Regions from separate parts of the Vibrio sp. TBV020 genome, predicted to be linked through region 1. Evidence: riboswitches for the same ligand, from Rfam matches in the RefSeq annotation. Region 1 holds a riboswitch; the other holds the start of a gene.
The links. A riboswitch is a leader RNA that binds a small molecule or an ion and turns the genes downstream of it on or off. The one in region 1 is predicted to bind lysine.
Positions count from the first base shown of each region.

Region 1 (6,889 bases):
AGTATAGAATCGCATCTTCACCGGGCTCACAAAAGGCGCGAATTAGCAGTTCGATACCTTCATCAGCGCCACGCGAAGTTAGCGTTTGTTCTGGCTTAACCCCAGCATAGGCAGCATAAGCTTCGATCAGTTCTTTCGGCTGACATTCGCTATAGCGATTCAAACGAGAGAAATCCGTTTTGTACTCATTGTCGAACGGAGATTCATTAGCGTTAAGCCAAACATCACCACTACCGCCTATGCGTCTCGCTGAAAGGTAAGGCGTGAGCTTTTGAACTTGTTTACGTGCTAGCTTTTCCATCTCTCACTTCCTTACGCTTTTGACACTAACTTTTCTACGCGAATTGTCACTGCGCGTTTGTGCGCATCTAAACCTTCCGCTTCGGCCATTGTCACAACGGTTGGCGCTAGGTTCTGTAAGCCTTCTGCACTCAACTCTTGCACTGTCATGCGCTTAGAAAAATCCGCAAGACCAAGGCTTGAGTATGTACGTGTGTAGCCATAAGTCGGCAAAACGTGGTTAGTCCCTGATGCATAATCCCCCGCTGATTCAGGAGACCAATCACCCAAGAAGATTGAACCTGCGTTGTCTAACAGCGGCAATAGCTCACGAGGGTTCTTCGTTTGCACAATCAAGTGCTCTGGACCGTAGTAATTCGAGATAGACACCGCTTGTGTCAGTGATTCAGAAATAATGATTAAGCTTGACGCTAGCGCTTTCTCAGCAATATCTGCGCGTGACAACTCTTTCAGTTGACGCTGAACGGCATCAGTTACTTTATCAGCAATAATCGGCGATGGCGTAACAAGAACGACTTGAGAGTCAGGACCGTGCTCAGCTTGGCTTAATAGATCGGCGGCAATAAAGTCAGCATCCGCTGTGTCATCAGCCAGTACTAGTACTTCCGAAGGGCCTGCTGGCATGTCGATAGCAGCACCACGGAAATCATTGCTTACTTGACGCTTTGCTTCTGTTACATAAGCGTTGCCCGGGCCAAAGATTTTATCGACTTTTGATACCGTTTCAGTACCGTAGGCCATCGCTGCAACTGCTTGGCCGCCACCTACGTTATAAACTTCATCAATGCCGCAAAGCTTCGCTACATACAAGATTTCGTCAGCGATAGGTGGTGGAGAACAAAGAACGACTTTGTGGCAACCCGCGATTTTAGCAGGCACACCCAACATAAGGACCGTTGAAGGTAACGGTGCGCTTCCTCCTGGAATGTACAAACCTACTTTCTGAATCGGACGAGTTACTTGCTCACATACCACACCCGGTTGAGTTTCAACTTTAATTGGCTGTGGCTTTTGCGCTTTGTGAAACTTAGAAATGTTAGCGTAAGCCTGCTCTAACGCCTGCTTCATTTCGTCTGATAAACGGCCGCACGCCTCACCCACTTCTTGTTGAGAGACACGAATAGATTCAGGTTTAACGCCATCAAACTTTTCTGTTAGCTCTTGGAGTGCCGCATCACCTTCGTTACGTACTTTCGCAATGACTTCTGAGACCGCAGCTGTAATGTTAGCGCCTTCTGTGATTGCTGGACGTTCAAGAATCGAATCTTGCTGTGTCTCACTTAATGATTGCCAAACGACTGTTCTCATCGTCACTACCCCATCATTTTTTCGATTGGAAGAACCAGAATCGAGCTTGCGCCAAGTTCCTTAAGTTGTTCCATCGTTTCCCAGAACAAGTTTTCTGTACTCACTAGGTGTACAGCAACTTTGTCTTTATCTGATGACAGAGGTAGTACTGTTGGGTCTTCAGCACCTGGAAGTAGAGATTTGATTTGCTCTAGTTTGTCTGTTGGTGCGTGTAGCATGATGTACTTAGACTCTTTTGCTTGTTGTACACCCTGCATACGAGTTAGTAGTTTCTCAATTAATGCTGTTTTATCTGCATCAAACTCACCCGTGCGTTGAATAAGAGTCGCTTTAGATTTAAAGATGATTTCCGCTTCTTTTAGACCATTGGCTTCTAGTGTTGCACCTGTCGACACCAAGTCAGCAATCGCATCAGCAAGACCCGCACGAGGTGCAACTTCTACTGAACCAGTAAGCATACAAGTGGAGAATGGTACACCTTGCTCATCCATATAAGCTTTCAGTAGCTGAGGGTAAGTGGTAGCAATACGTTTACCCGCTAAATCTTGTGGGCCGTTGTACTGTTCATCTTTGTCGATAGCAATTGATAGACGGCAACCACCAAAGTCTAGACGGCGCAGCTGTACAAAATCAGATGGCTCACCGAGCGCTTTACGGTCAAGACGAACCTCTTCTAGCTCATTCTCACCGATGAAGCCTAAATCAACCACCCCATCCATGATTAGACCTGGAATATCGTCATCACGAACAAGTAGTAGATCAATTGGCATATTTAGTGAGTGCACAACCAGACGCTCACCCATGATATTGAATTTTACGCCGCATTTTTTAAGCAGAGTTTGGCACTCTTTACTAAGGCGACCTTTCTTTTGAATTGCGATTCTTAGGCGTTGTGTTTGCATTGCTGTATCCCTGTGCAAGATTTTGTAATTCGTAAACTTTTTAAAACTGTAAAACTAAAAAACCCTCGGAAGAGTGTATCTCCCGAGGGTTCTAAATCTTGTAGTTTGCGATTTTAGCCTCCGGGAGTTTCCTGTCTCCCGGGTATGCGTGCATCTCCCGAAAGACTAGACTGGGTGATGGTGATGATGAATATTCATGACTAAATTACGCATACTTAATAAGCTCTTCTGTTTCGCTTTGTTGATATCCACACTAACTAAGGTGTAAACATTTTTCAACCATTTATTTAAACTTTTTTCATTTTGTCATATACAAATAAAAAGGGAGCCGAAGCTCCCTTAAATATCATTATTCAAATGATGTATTTATGCGTTCTGACAGCTTGCCATTTTTGACTTTGACAATACTGAAAGCAGCACACAAACTGCCACAAATGCTGCAGAAGAAGCTGCAAACGAAATACCAATTGACGCAGTCATACCTAATGTAATGAAACCAATACATGAAACAGCTGCAACAGAAAGCGCATAAGGCAGCTGCGTTGCAACGTGATCAATATGGTTACAACGTGCACCTGTTGACGAAAGAATTGTCGTATCTGAGATTGGTGAACAATGGTCACCAAATACTGAGCCCGCAAGTACAGCACTTAGCATAGGTAGCATTAGAGCAAGGTCCGTTGCACCTGCCATATCACCTGCAATCGGTAACATGATGCCAAACGTACCCCAAGATGTACCTGTAGAGAACGCCATCAGACCCGAAAGTAGGAACAGAATCACTGGAAGCCAATGTGGGTTAATATTGCCTTGTGCTAGCGTTGATAGGTATTTACCCGTGTTCATATCACCGATAACAGAACCAATCGTCCAAGCAAATACAAGAATCAAGATTGCGCCAAACATTGATTTTGCACCAATCCATAGCGTGCGAGAGATCTCAGATAATGCAATGCCCTGCTTGAATACAGTAAATAGAGCAACAGCAAGACCTACTAAACCACCGTAGATTAAAGACGTACCAACATCCGTATTTTCAAATGCACCTAGTAGGTTGAAAGCTACACCATCAGAAGCAAGTGCTTGGCCACCTGTGTATAGCATTGATGCAACCGTTGCTACGATCAAAGATACGATCGGAAGAATAAGGTCAGACACTTTGCCGCCTTCGCTTTCTTGAATATCAAGCTCTTCATTGAGCTCATGAGCTTCTTCAGAATCTTCCGCCTGCTCTTTCGCAAACCCGTGGCCACGAGACGCTGCAATTTCATGTTCGCGCATCTTACCGATATCTAAACCGAACCAAGCGACAGCAAATACCATTAGTAGAGCAAAGATAGCGTAGAAGTTCATTGGAATAAGGCGAACATACGCACCTAGAGCAGAGTACTCTGTAATACCATGCGAAACTAAGATACCGCCGATGATCGTCATGATGTAAGCACCCCAACTAGAAGCTGGCATGATCACACACATAGGTGCAGCAGTTGAATCAAGGATGTAAGCAAGCTTCGCGCGTGATACGTAGAAACGGTCTGTAACAGGACGAGAAATCGCACCTACAGCTAAGCTGTTGAAGTAATCATCGACAAAGATGAAAACACCTAAAAATGCCGCTAGAAGTTTCGACCCACGTTTACTTTTAACGCGTGTTTGAGCCCACTCAGCAAATGCGCGAGTACCACCTGACAAAGTCAGTAGCGCAGTCATCATACCAAGCAGTAATAGGAAGCCAACAATACTCATATTCCAGGTATTGATGCCACCGTCTTCAATAAAGACACTAGACACAGTTGAAGCGACGTAGCCAATTGCACTACCAAATGAGTAGTCATTCAGCAAGATAGCGCCAAGAACAATACCAACACCCAGTGAAACAAGTACACGGCGTGTAATGATAGCAAGACTCAAAGCCACGATAGGCGGCAAAAGAGATAAAGGAGATGATGCAAAATCAATTAAATTCATGATCTTCAAAAACCAGTAATAAATGGTTAGAGATCTACTGCAGACTTATGGAAGGAAATCATTTCCTAACAAATAAGCAAAAAGAAGCGATGGGAAAGCGAATGCTTCTCCCAGCCCTACAGTAGCGCTCCATAGTTTTACAAATTATAGACTATGGCAGTGTTACCCCTTTCGAGTGTAACCCCAGCGAATGCCTTTGATATGAACATTCACTTCGGCGAAATAACCTTTCCTGTTTACTCATTGGCATCACCCCAGTAAACATTACTTATTTATTCCGCGCCTCTACCGCGAGTGATGGAATTTTAAACTATTGAAAAATCATTTTAACAACAATTTAACCAACACTACGCATTAGGTTCCGCCCATTGTACTTATCTCAAGCTCCATTTCAACATATCATTCCATTTTTATTGTTAAAAATATCGCTAGATGTCTGTGCTTAAGTTTCCAGAGCATTTGAATACTCTTTCTAACTACTTCTTCATAGAAGGGTGAGACAAATCTAGGTAATGAATAACGTCCCATATCAATTTATGCAAAAGCAGTCTCCCCCGCTTCATTCGAGTCTAGAAACCCTTTCATTGCTCTATCAATTACAATACTAAACATATTGCTGCCTATATATGTTCAACTCGTCCAATAAATATCGATCACGTTTTATATGAAACTAAAGCAAAAGATTAAGCGTGACACCTAAGCTCCACTTTTACTTTCTATTACCAATATTAATTATCAGTAGTGATTAATTAAAATAATTGGCAAATTAGTTTATTAATTTCCCTTTTCCCGATTGTATTATTTAATTCCTCAGTTTATGATTCATATATCGACAACTTTTATATGAAGAGATGAATAAATGTCGGAACTAACAAAGACACTATTAAACATTCGTAGTCTGCGTGCATTCTCACGTGAACTAACACTTGAACAACTAGAAGAAGCACTAGAGAAACTCACTATTGTAGTTAGTGAGCGTCAAGAAGCTGAAGAAGAAGAGCGTGCGGCAGCTGCAGAGCAAGAAGCGAAACTTGCTGCAATCGCTGAGCAGATCTCGAAAGATGGTATCGATGTTGAAGCACTAATTTCTGCTTTGTCTGGCGAAACAAAAACTAAGACAAAGTCAAAGCGTGCTCCACGCCCAGCTAAATACAAATATGTAGATGCAACTGGCGAAGAAAAAACTTGGACAGGCCAAGGTCGTACACCTTCTGCAATCCAAGAGCAATTGGACGCAGGTAAGTCTCTAGAAGACTTCCTAATCTAATTACACTTATTCGTATTAAAGTAAAAAGCGCCAAATAGGCGCTTTTTTTATTGTCTAAAATACTATTAAGCCCCACAAATGTGAGGCTAATATTAATTCAAACTGAAAATTAACGTTCCCAGTACGCTTCTTCTAAGCTATCTTCACGCTCTGGTAAACCACGGGATAAACGTGGCGAGTGTTGAACCAACACCTCATAACTTGCTCGGTTTGAATATTTACAAACTTGAGAAAAAGATGAATATGTTAAGTAAGAGTGAGCATGCTTACTGGAATTCGGTACATTCTCTCTATGGTATTTATTCGCTGCCATATCGTGTAGTAACGCAGATAACGCTGCATCGCCCGCACCATTAGTATTCTTAATTTTCTCTGGTCCACCCATATATGGAGCAATATGTGAATAAACCTTAATAGGGTTGTCACACAATTCTTTCGATGCTGGGCGACTAAATTCATAACGGTTGAACTCAGCAATGCTACCTGGCAACAATGGTAGTGACGTTTCACGCTTCGCCGAGTCTTCTGTATAACCTGCCATAAATAAACCCACTGGGCCGGCAGTACATAGTACAAGATCAACCCATTCTAGTGCTTTATCTGACGCTGCAAGTGGTTCTGACTCGCCTGTTAGCGCTTCTGCTTCGTCTTCATTCATTGCAACAACAGAAACATGGTCACGTAAGAAGTCTTGCCAGAATTTAGGATCATCTTGAATCACGAACTTAGTTCCTAGAGTCAATACAACCGGTACGTCATGCTTCTTAGCATACTCAATAGCCTTCATTGTTGCTTCAGGCATTGGGTCACCTTCTTTGCAACGAACCAAATACGCCGTCAAAACAAGCGCTGATGCATTTTTGAAGATTTTCTCTGGGATGCTCTCAGGCTTCAGTTGGTTCATTTGACCTTCACTGATAGCAAACGTACGTTCGCCGTCCTCAGTAATAAGCGCGAAACAACGACCAATAGCACCTTCAACACCTTGAAGGTGGTTTAAATCCATACGGCTCGACGTATTACATAAATAACGGTAACCGTAGCTGCCGATCTTAATATCTTGGCTCATTACACCCAATAACGTAGAACGGTCATCGGCTAATACTGAGTAGTTATGAAGCGTATTACCAATCGTACCACCAGC
Region 1 is NZ_JBEEAQ010000003.1:1,429,970-1,436,858, reverse strand. It holds gene hisC (histidinol-phosphate transaminase) at 1-301, opposite strand, end outside; gene hisD (histidinol dehydrogenase) at 313-1,608, opposite strand; gene hisG (ATP phosphoribosyltransferase) at 1,614-2,510, opposite strand; His leader region at 2,564-2,700, opposite strand; gene AAFX28_RS14605 (Na+/H+ antiporter NhaC family protein) at 2,877-4,478, opposite strand; lysine riboswitch at 4,593-4,774, opposite strand; gene AAFX28_RS14600 (H-NS family nucleoid-associated regulatory protein) at 5,338-5,745, shown strand; gene AAFX28_RS14595 (inosine/guanosine kinase) at 5,855-6,889, opposite strand, start outside.

Region 2 (6,889 bases), 1.7 Mb from region 1:
TGTTAAAATAGCAATTAATTGTAAGATAAACAGACCAGTGAATACTTCACTGGTCTGTTTTTTTGAGGTGTTGTATTTTATGGCGACTACACATGTAGCAGGGACGGAACTAGAACTCAGAGCACCAAAGCTGCCTCTGATTAAGCCATTCTTAGTCTCAATGGGTATTGTTTATCTACTGGCAATGCACTTTTTTATGCCAAATCCTGGCGGCTCTGGTCTCGCCCTTTCGTTCAACCCTGTCACATGGCTCATACTGAGCTTTTCTATTGCAATTGGCTTGTACCAGCTAGGTACTCAGGGAAAGCTTAGCTACAACAAACTCTCAATCGGTTTGTTTATCTGTTGCGTTATGCTGACTTTGCCAATTCTCTATCATCAAGCTAACCCTACCCTCTCCGCAGGCAAGCTAATTGGCTTATGGACTGGCTACTTACTCTTTGTCGTTTTACAGCAATTTCGATTCAGCAATAAGCAAAAACAACGCCTATTGTGGTTTATTACTATCGCAGTCTTTATCGAGGCGCTATTTGGCTGGATACAATTCTTTGTTTTAGAACCTGGGAATATCTTTGGTTATAACACTGTTAAGAATCGTCCTTACGGTATATTTCAACAACCGAATGTAATGGCAAGCTTCCTTGCTACTGGCCTTGCCCTTTCTGGTTATTTGCTCACTCGCCATCCAACAAAGTATCAGCGCAAAGTCAGTGAGGTAGCTCTACTTTATTTGATGCCAATCGCAACTATTCCACTGCTAATTTTTTTAGCCTCCCGCACGGGTTGGTTGGCAGGGCTACTCTCCGTTGGCCTATTACTTCCATATATCTATCGATTTGCGACCAAAAAACGTTTCTTTGGCTGGTCTCTAGCAATAATTGTAGGAGCACTCATAGGCCTTAGTGCCAACATTGTATCTTCGGATCCTTCACTTGCTGCACAACGAACTAACCTAGAGAGCCCAAGGCAATACACCTTCCCTCAAACACTCGATATGCTGATCGAGAAACCATTTACGGGATATGGCTACGGCCGCTTTGAACCTGAATACATCATCTATACGGCACGACAGCATCAACTTAATGAAGATTATAAGCCTGGCCTAGCATCGATGGATCATCCACACAACGAACTATTGTATTGGGGCGTTGAAGGTGGATTAATCCCATTGGTTGCTATATTCCTTGCAGCAACACTGGTGTTGGTTCGGATCGCTCAAACCGCCCGAGGCACACGCTTAGCATTATTTGCCCTGTTTGTACCTATCGTTCTACATAGCCAACTTGAGTACCCATTTTACCACTCAGCCATTCACTGGATAACGTTTGTCATTTTACTCTACTGGGTTGATCAAAGAACGGTCTCTTATAGGCAAGCCTCGTTAAGCTTCATTTCTCAAACACTATTGAGAGTTTTTAGCTTAGTTATCCCAATCGTGGTGAGTTTCTACATGATCAGCGCCCTACACACCAATTATGTTTTAACTCAATTTGAGCGCTCTCAACCGAAGAACCCTGAATTGCTAGAACAGGTGAGCAACCCCATCGTTTGGAAAGACAGATACGACTGGGACATCTTCAGCACTTACCTCAATATTGGTTTGTATAAACAAGATGCGCAGTTTATTCAGCCTTATGTCGACTGGTCATTAGAGATCATAAAAGATAAGCCACGCCCGGCTTTCTACAACAACTTGATCTTGGCCTACCAAGGGCTTGGGGATACAGCGAAAGCGGAGCAAATTCGCAGTGAAGCGCAATTTCTGTTTCCAAATCGTGACTTCTCTGAGGTGCAGTATATCCCACCGAACATCGATGCTTTAAAAGCTGATAACGAGAAAGAACTGCTTCCTGCTAAATAAAATAATAAAGGCGACCAATCGGTCGCCTTTATTAATTTCTAAAGTCTAAAGCTTATTGTGCTAAAGATTCCTCTAAAGCTCGAAGGCACAAAGCAACATTTTCAGCGCGAGCGCCGTAGCCCATCAAACCAATACGCCAAGCCTTCCCTGCTAACGCTCCTAACCCTGCGCCAATTTCAAGGTTATAGGTATTGAGTAGATGACTACGTACTTTAGCATCATCAATTCCTTCAGGAATATAAATGGCATTCAGTTGAGGAAGACGTGAATTTTCTTCCACAACAAATTCAAAACCAAGCTTTTCAAGACCTTGCTTTAGTTTCTCGTGCATGTCGCGGTGGCGCTGCCAAGCATTCTCTAACCCTTCATTTTTTAAGATCAGTAACGATTCATGCAGTGCATATAGGCTATTCACAGGCGCAGTATGATGGTAGCTACGCTTGCCTTCACCGCTCCAATAACCCAGAACTAAACTTTGGTCGAGGAACCAACTTTGCACTGGTGTAGTACGAGACTGAATTTTCTCAATAGCTGCGGCTGAGAAAGTTACTGGTGATAAACCAGGTACACAAGACAGACACTTTTGACTGCCTGAATAAACCGCATCTAACTGCCATTCATCCACTTTAAGTGGAACACCGCCGAGGGACGTTACTGCATCAACAATGGTTAGCACTTCGTATTGCTTTGCGAGTTGTCCAAGAGCTTGTGCATCGCTGCATGCACCAGTTGAGGTTTCTGCGTGAACAAAAGCCAGTACTTTAGCATCAGGGTTATCTTTTAGAGCTTGCTCAACTTTATCAACCGATACCGGCGCGCCCCACTCATCATCCACCACCACAGCATTGCCACCAGCACGAACGACATTTTCACGCATGCGCTCACCAAACACACCATTGCGACAGACAATCACCTTCTCGCCAGGCTCAACCAGGTTAACAAAGCAAGTTTCCATCCCAGCGCTTCCCGGAGCAGACACCGCAATCGTAAACTCATTTTCGGTCTGAAAAGCGTACTTTAGTAGAGATTTAAGTTCATCCATCATAGCCACAAACAAAGGGTCTAAATGCCCAACTGTAGGACGACTCAAAGCCTGCAATACTTGAGGTGAAATATCAGATGGTCCCGGCCCCATTAAAATGCGGTGTGGAGGAATAAAACTTTGAATCGTCATTGGCAGTTCCTTTTGTATTTTTTCGTTCTATTTATTTTTGCTTAACCACATTAATGCATATTTCATCTGCCAGCAATTAGCCCAAAGTCTTGAGGTCAAACCAGTGTCACAAGTTTGTTAATTTATAAAAAAGATAAAGTTACAAATTCTCGTTGACATGAGTCACAGAAAAACGTTCAATGCAGATTATGTGGTGAATATTTATGCCACATAGCAAATTATTTTGCAGAAGAGGAGCACTACCCAGGTAGGTATGTTGTGGAACCGCAAATCCGATACAGCATATTGAGGGGGAGTAGTGCCGAGGTAGATAAAAGTTGTGGCTTACGTCTATCGGTTGCTAGGGTTGAATCCCTACAACTGTCATCAGCTCAGCCTGATGATGAGCTTCTGAGGTAGACAATTCAAATAAACACCTCTCTTTCGCTCAACTCTCTTCATCAAAGTAAACATTGGATGTTGGTATAGCTACCAAAGTAATTATTTTAGGAAGTCGTGGGAGAAATGCTGTGAGCAGTTTTAATGTAGCTAAATTTGGTGGAACTAGTGTTGCAAACTTTGAAGCAATGAGCCGCTGTGCTGCAATTATAGAAAGCAATCCAAACACAAAGCTGGTCGTGAGTAGCGCATGTTCGGGAGTGACTAACTTATTGGTAGAACTGGCCAATGGTGTTCAAGATCAAACTCGTCGCAGTGAAGTACTAGAGAAACTGGCAGAAATTCACCAAGCCGTACTCAATCAACTGGAAGATGCAAGTCAAGCAGCGAGTGAAGTATCAACCATTCTAGATACAGTCACCAGCCTTGCTGAAGCCGCTTCCATTCAATCGAGCCATAAATTGACCGATCATCTTGTTGCTTGTGGTGAGCTAATGTCCACTCACCTGCTGACTCAGTTAATGAAAGAGCGTGGCATTAATGCTGTTCGATTCGATATTCGTGATGTGCTTCGTACCGACAGTAACTTTGGTAAAGCCGAACCTCTATTGGAGGATATCAGTAGACTCGCACAAGATAAACTTGTACCACAGTGCCAAGAACATGTAGTAATCACTCAAGGTTTTATTGGTTCAGATGAAGAAGGCAATACCACCACTCTTGGTCGTGGCGGCAGTGACTACAGTGCTGCATTGATTGCGGAAGCTGTTGAAGCATCTGGACTAGAGATCTGGACAGACGTTCCTGGTATCTATACAACCGATCCTCGCATCGCATCGAAAGCCTCACCAATTTCAGAAATCAGCTTCAGCGAAGCGTCTGAAATGGCAAACTTCGGCGCAAAAATCCTGCACCCTTCAACACTGCTTCCAGCTCTACGCCACGACATTCCTGTGTTTGTTGGTTCATCAAAAGAACCTGAAAAAGGCGGTACTTGGATTCGCCATCAAGTAGAAAGCTCGCCGCTTTTCCGTGCATTGGCTCTGCGCTGTAACCAAACTATGGTCACACTGCGCAGCGCGAAAATGTTCCACGCTTATGGTTTCTTAGCCAAAGTATTTGAGGTTTTAGCCAAGCATAAAGTTTCGGTAGATTTGATCACGACTTCTGAAATCAGTGTGTCACTGACTCTCGATCAAACAGATACATCAGGCGGTGCACCACAACTTCCTGAAGCGGCGCGCCTCGAGCTTGAAGAGCTATGTACTGTAGAAGTTGAACACAACCTTTGCCTTGTAGCACTAATTGGTAACAATATGAGTGAGAGCAAAGGCTACGCAAAACAAGTCTTTGGTACCCTAGAAGATTTTAACTTGCGTATGATTTGTTACGGAGCAAGCCCACACAACCTTTGCTTCTTAGTTCATGAATCGGTTTCTAAGCAAGCAATTCAGAAACTACATACGGAATTGTTTGAAGGCTAGAAACAAGAAAGGTTGATGCAAGAACATCAACCTTTTCTTTTGTTGTCATTCCCGAGAGGGAGGGACGACCGAGTTGGGAATCTTTTAAAGCGAGTAGAAAACCTTTATAGATTTCCTACTCCTTCCTTCGTCAGTCTATGGAATGACGAAGGAACGAGAAAGTGAAGGTTTTATCCCTTACTCACCAGCAACTTTCATCGACTCAAGCAAAATCGAACCAGTTTGAATCTGCGAGCGAGTTTCAACATCGTTACCCACCGCAACAATCTGATTGAACATATCTTTTAAGTTACTTGCGATAGTAATCTCAGATACAGGATGTTGGATTTCACCATTCTCAACCCAGAAACCAGCAGCACCACGTGAGTAGTCACCCGTAACAATGTTGACACCTTGTCCCATTACTTCTGTCACTAACAGACCAGTGCCAAGCTCTTTTAGCATCTGGTCGAAATTCTGACCTGTCGAATTAACAAACCAGTTATGGATACCACCTGCATGGCCAGTAGGCGCCATATCCATCTTACGAGCCGCATAACTCGTCAGCAGGTAAGTCGCAAGAACACCATCAGTAATGATTTCACGATCTTGAGTAAACACACCTTCACTATCAAATGGACTTGATGCCAAGCCACGCAAAACATGTGGACGCTCAGAGACATTAAACCACTCTGGTAATACCTGCTTACCAAGGTGATCTAATAAAAATGAAGATTTGCGGTATAGGTTACCACCACTGATCGCCATAACCAGATGGCCAAGCAATCCAGTTGCAACGTCGGCTGCAAACATCACTGGGTACTTACCTGTCTTCAGTTTCTGCGCATCCAAACGACTTACGGTTTTTTCAGCAGCTTTTTGTCCAACAACTTCAGGCGTCCAAAGATCATCTTTATGGCGAGCTACTGTGTAACTATAGTCTCGTTCCATTTCGCCATTAGCACCTTGGCCAATCACGCAGCAGCTAGTGCTATGACGGCTTGACGCATAACTCGCGAGTAAGCCATGACTGTTACCATAGACTTTTAAGCCATAGTGGCTGTCGTAGCTAGCGCCGTCACTTTGCTTGATCTTGTCACTGTACGATAGGGCTTGTTGCTCAGCCGCAATCGCCACTTGCGCAGCGTAATCAGGATCTGGCGTATCTGGGTGGAATAAATCTAAATCAGGGATTTCTTGCACCATCAGCTCTTTCGGTGCCGGACCTGCGTATGGATCTTCAGAGGTATACTGAGCAATATCGAGAGCAGCAAGCACCGTTTGTTGAATCGCTTTTTCACTCAAGTCTGATGTTGACGCACTGCCTTTACGCTGATTACGGTAAACCGTGATGCCAAGTGCGCCATCACTATTAAACTCAACGTTTTCTACCTCGCACATACGGGTTGAAACGCTTAAGCCTGTTGACTTGCTGATGGCAACTTCTGCCGCGTCCGATTTCTCTGCGGCCATCTCTAACGCTTTAGCTACTGCGTTTTCCAACTCAACACGCTGTTGAGCTACTTGCTGTCTTACGTCCATATTTACTTATTTCTTAAGATCAATTGCCTTTAGAATAACAAGAATTTCGCTTTCTCCCCACGATTCTTGTTAAAATAGAGAAATAGATGTTCAAATTAAGGCAGAAAGATGGCACGTAAGAATCAAAAAGCGCCATGGGAAGAAGAAGAGGAAATCATCTGGGTCAGTAAGACTGAGTTGAAACGCGACATGGAAGAGCTACAGAAACTGGGTGAAGAGCTAGCAGCACTAAAACCGTCTGTACTTGAGAAGTTCCCATTGAGCGAAGACTTAGCAGAAGCAATCAAAGACGCACAACGCTTTAAGAACGAAGCGCGTCGTCGTCAGCTTCAATACATTGGCAAGCTTATGCGCTTTGAAGAAACTGAGCCGCTACAAGCAGCACTAGACAAAGTACGTAACAAGCACTCTCAAGCAACTGCTGAACTGCATAAACTGGAACAACTTCGCGATCGCATCGTAGAAGAAGGC
Region 2 is NZ_JBEEAQ010000003.1:3,139,657-3,146,545, forward strand. It holds gene uvrA (excinuclease ABC subunit UvrA) at 1-11, shown strand, start outside; gene AAFX28_RS22355 (PglL family O-oligosaccharyltransferase) at 80-1,861, shown strand; gene AAFX28_RS22360 (pyridoxal-phosphate-dependent aminotransferase family protein) at 1,914-3,035, opposite strand; lysine riboswitch at 3,257-3,433, shown strand; gene lysC (lysine-sensitive aspartokinase 3) at 3,545-4,897, shown strand; gene pmbA (metalloprotease PmbA) at 5,075-6,418, opposite strand; gene yjgA (ribosome biogenesis factor YjgA) at 6,527-6,889, shown strand, end outside.
Region 2: linked by a shared signal. The riboswitch ahead of lysC (lysine-sensitive aspartokinase 3) and the one ahead of AAFX28_RS14605 (Na+/H+ antiporter NhaC family protein) in region 1 are both predicted to bind lysine.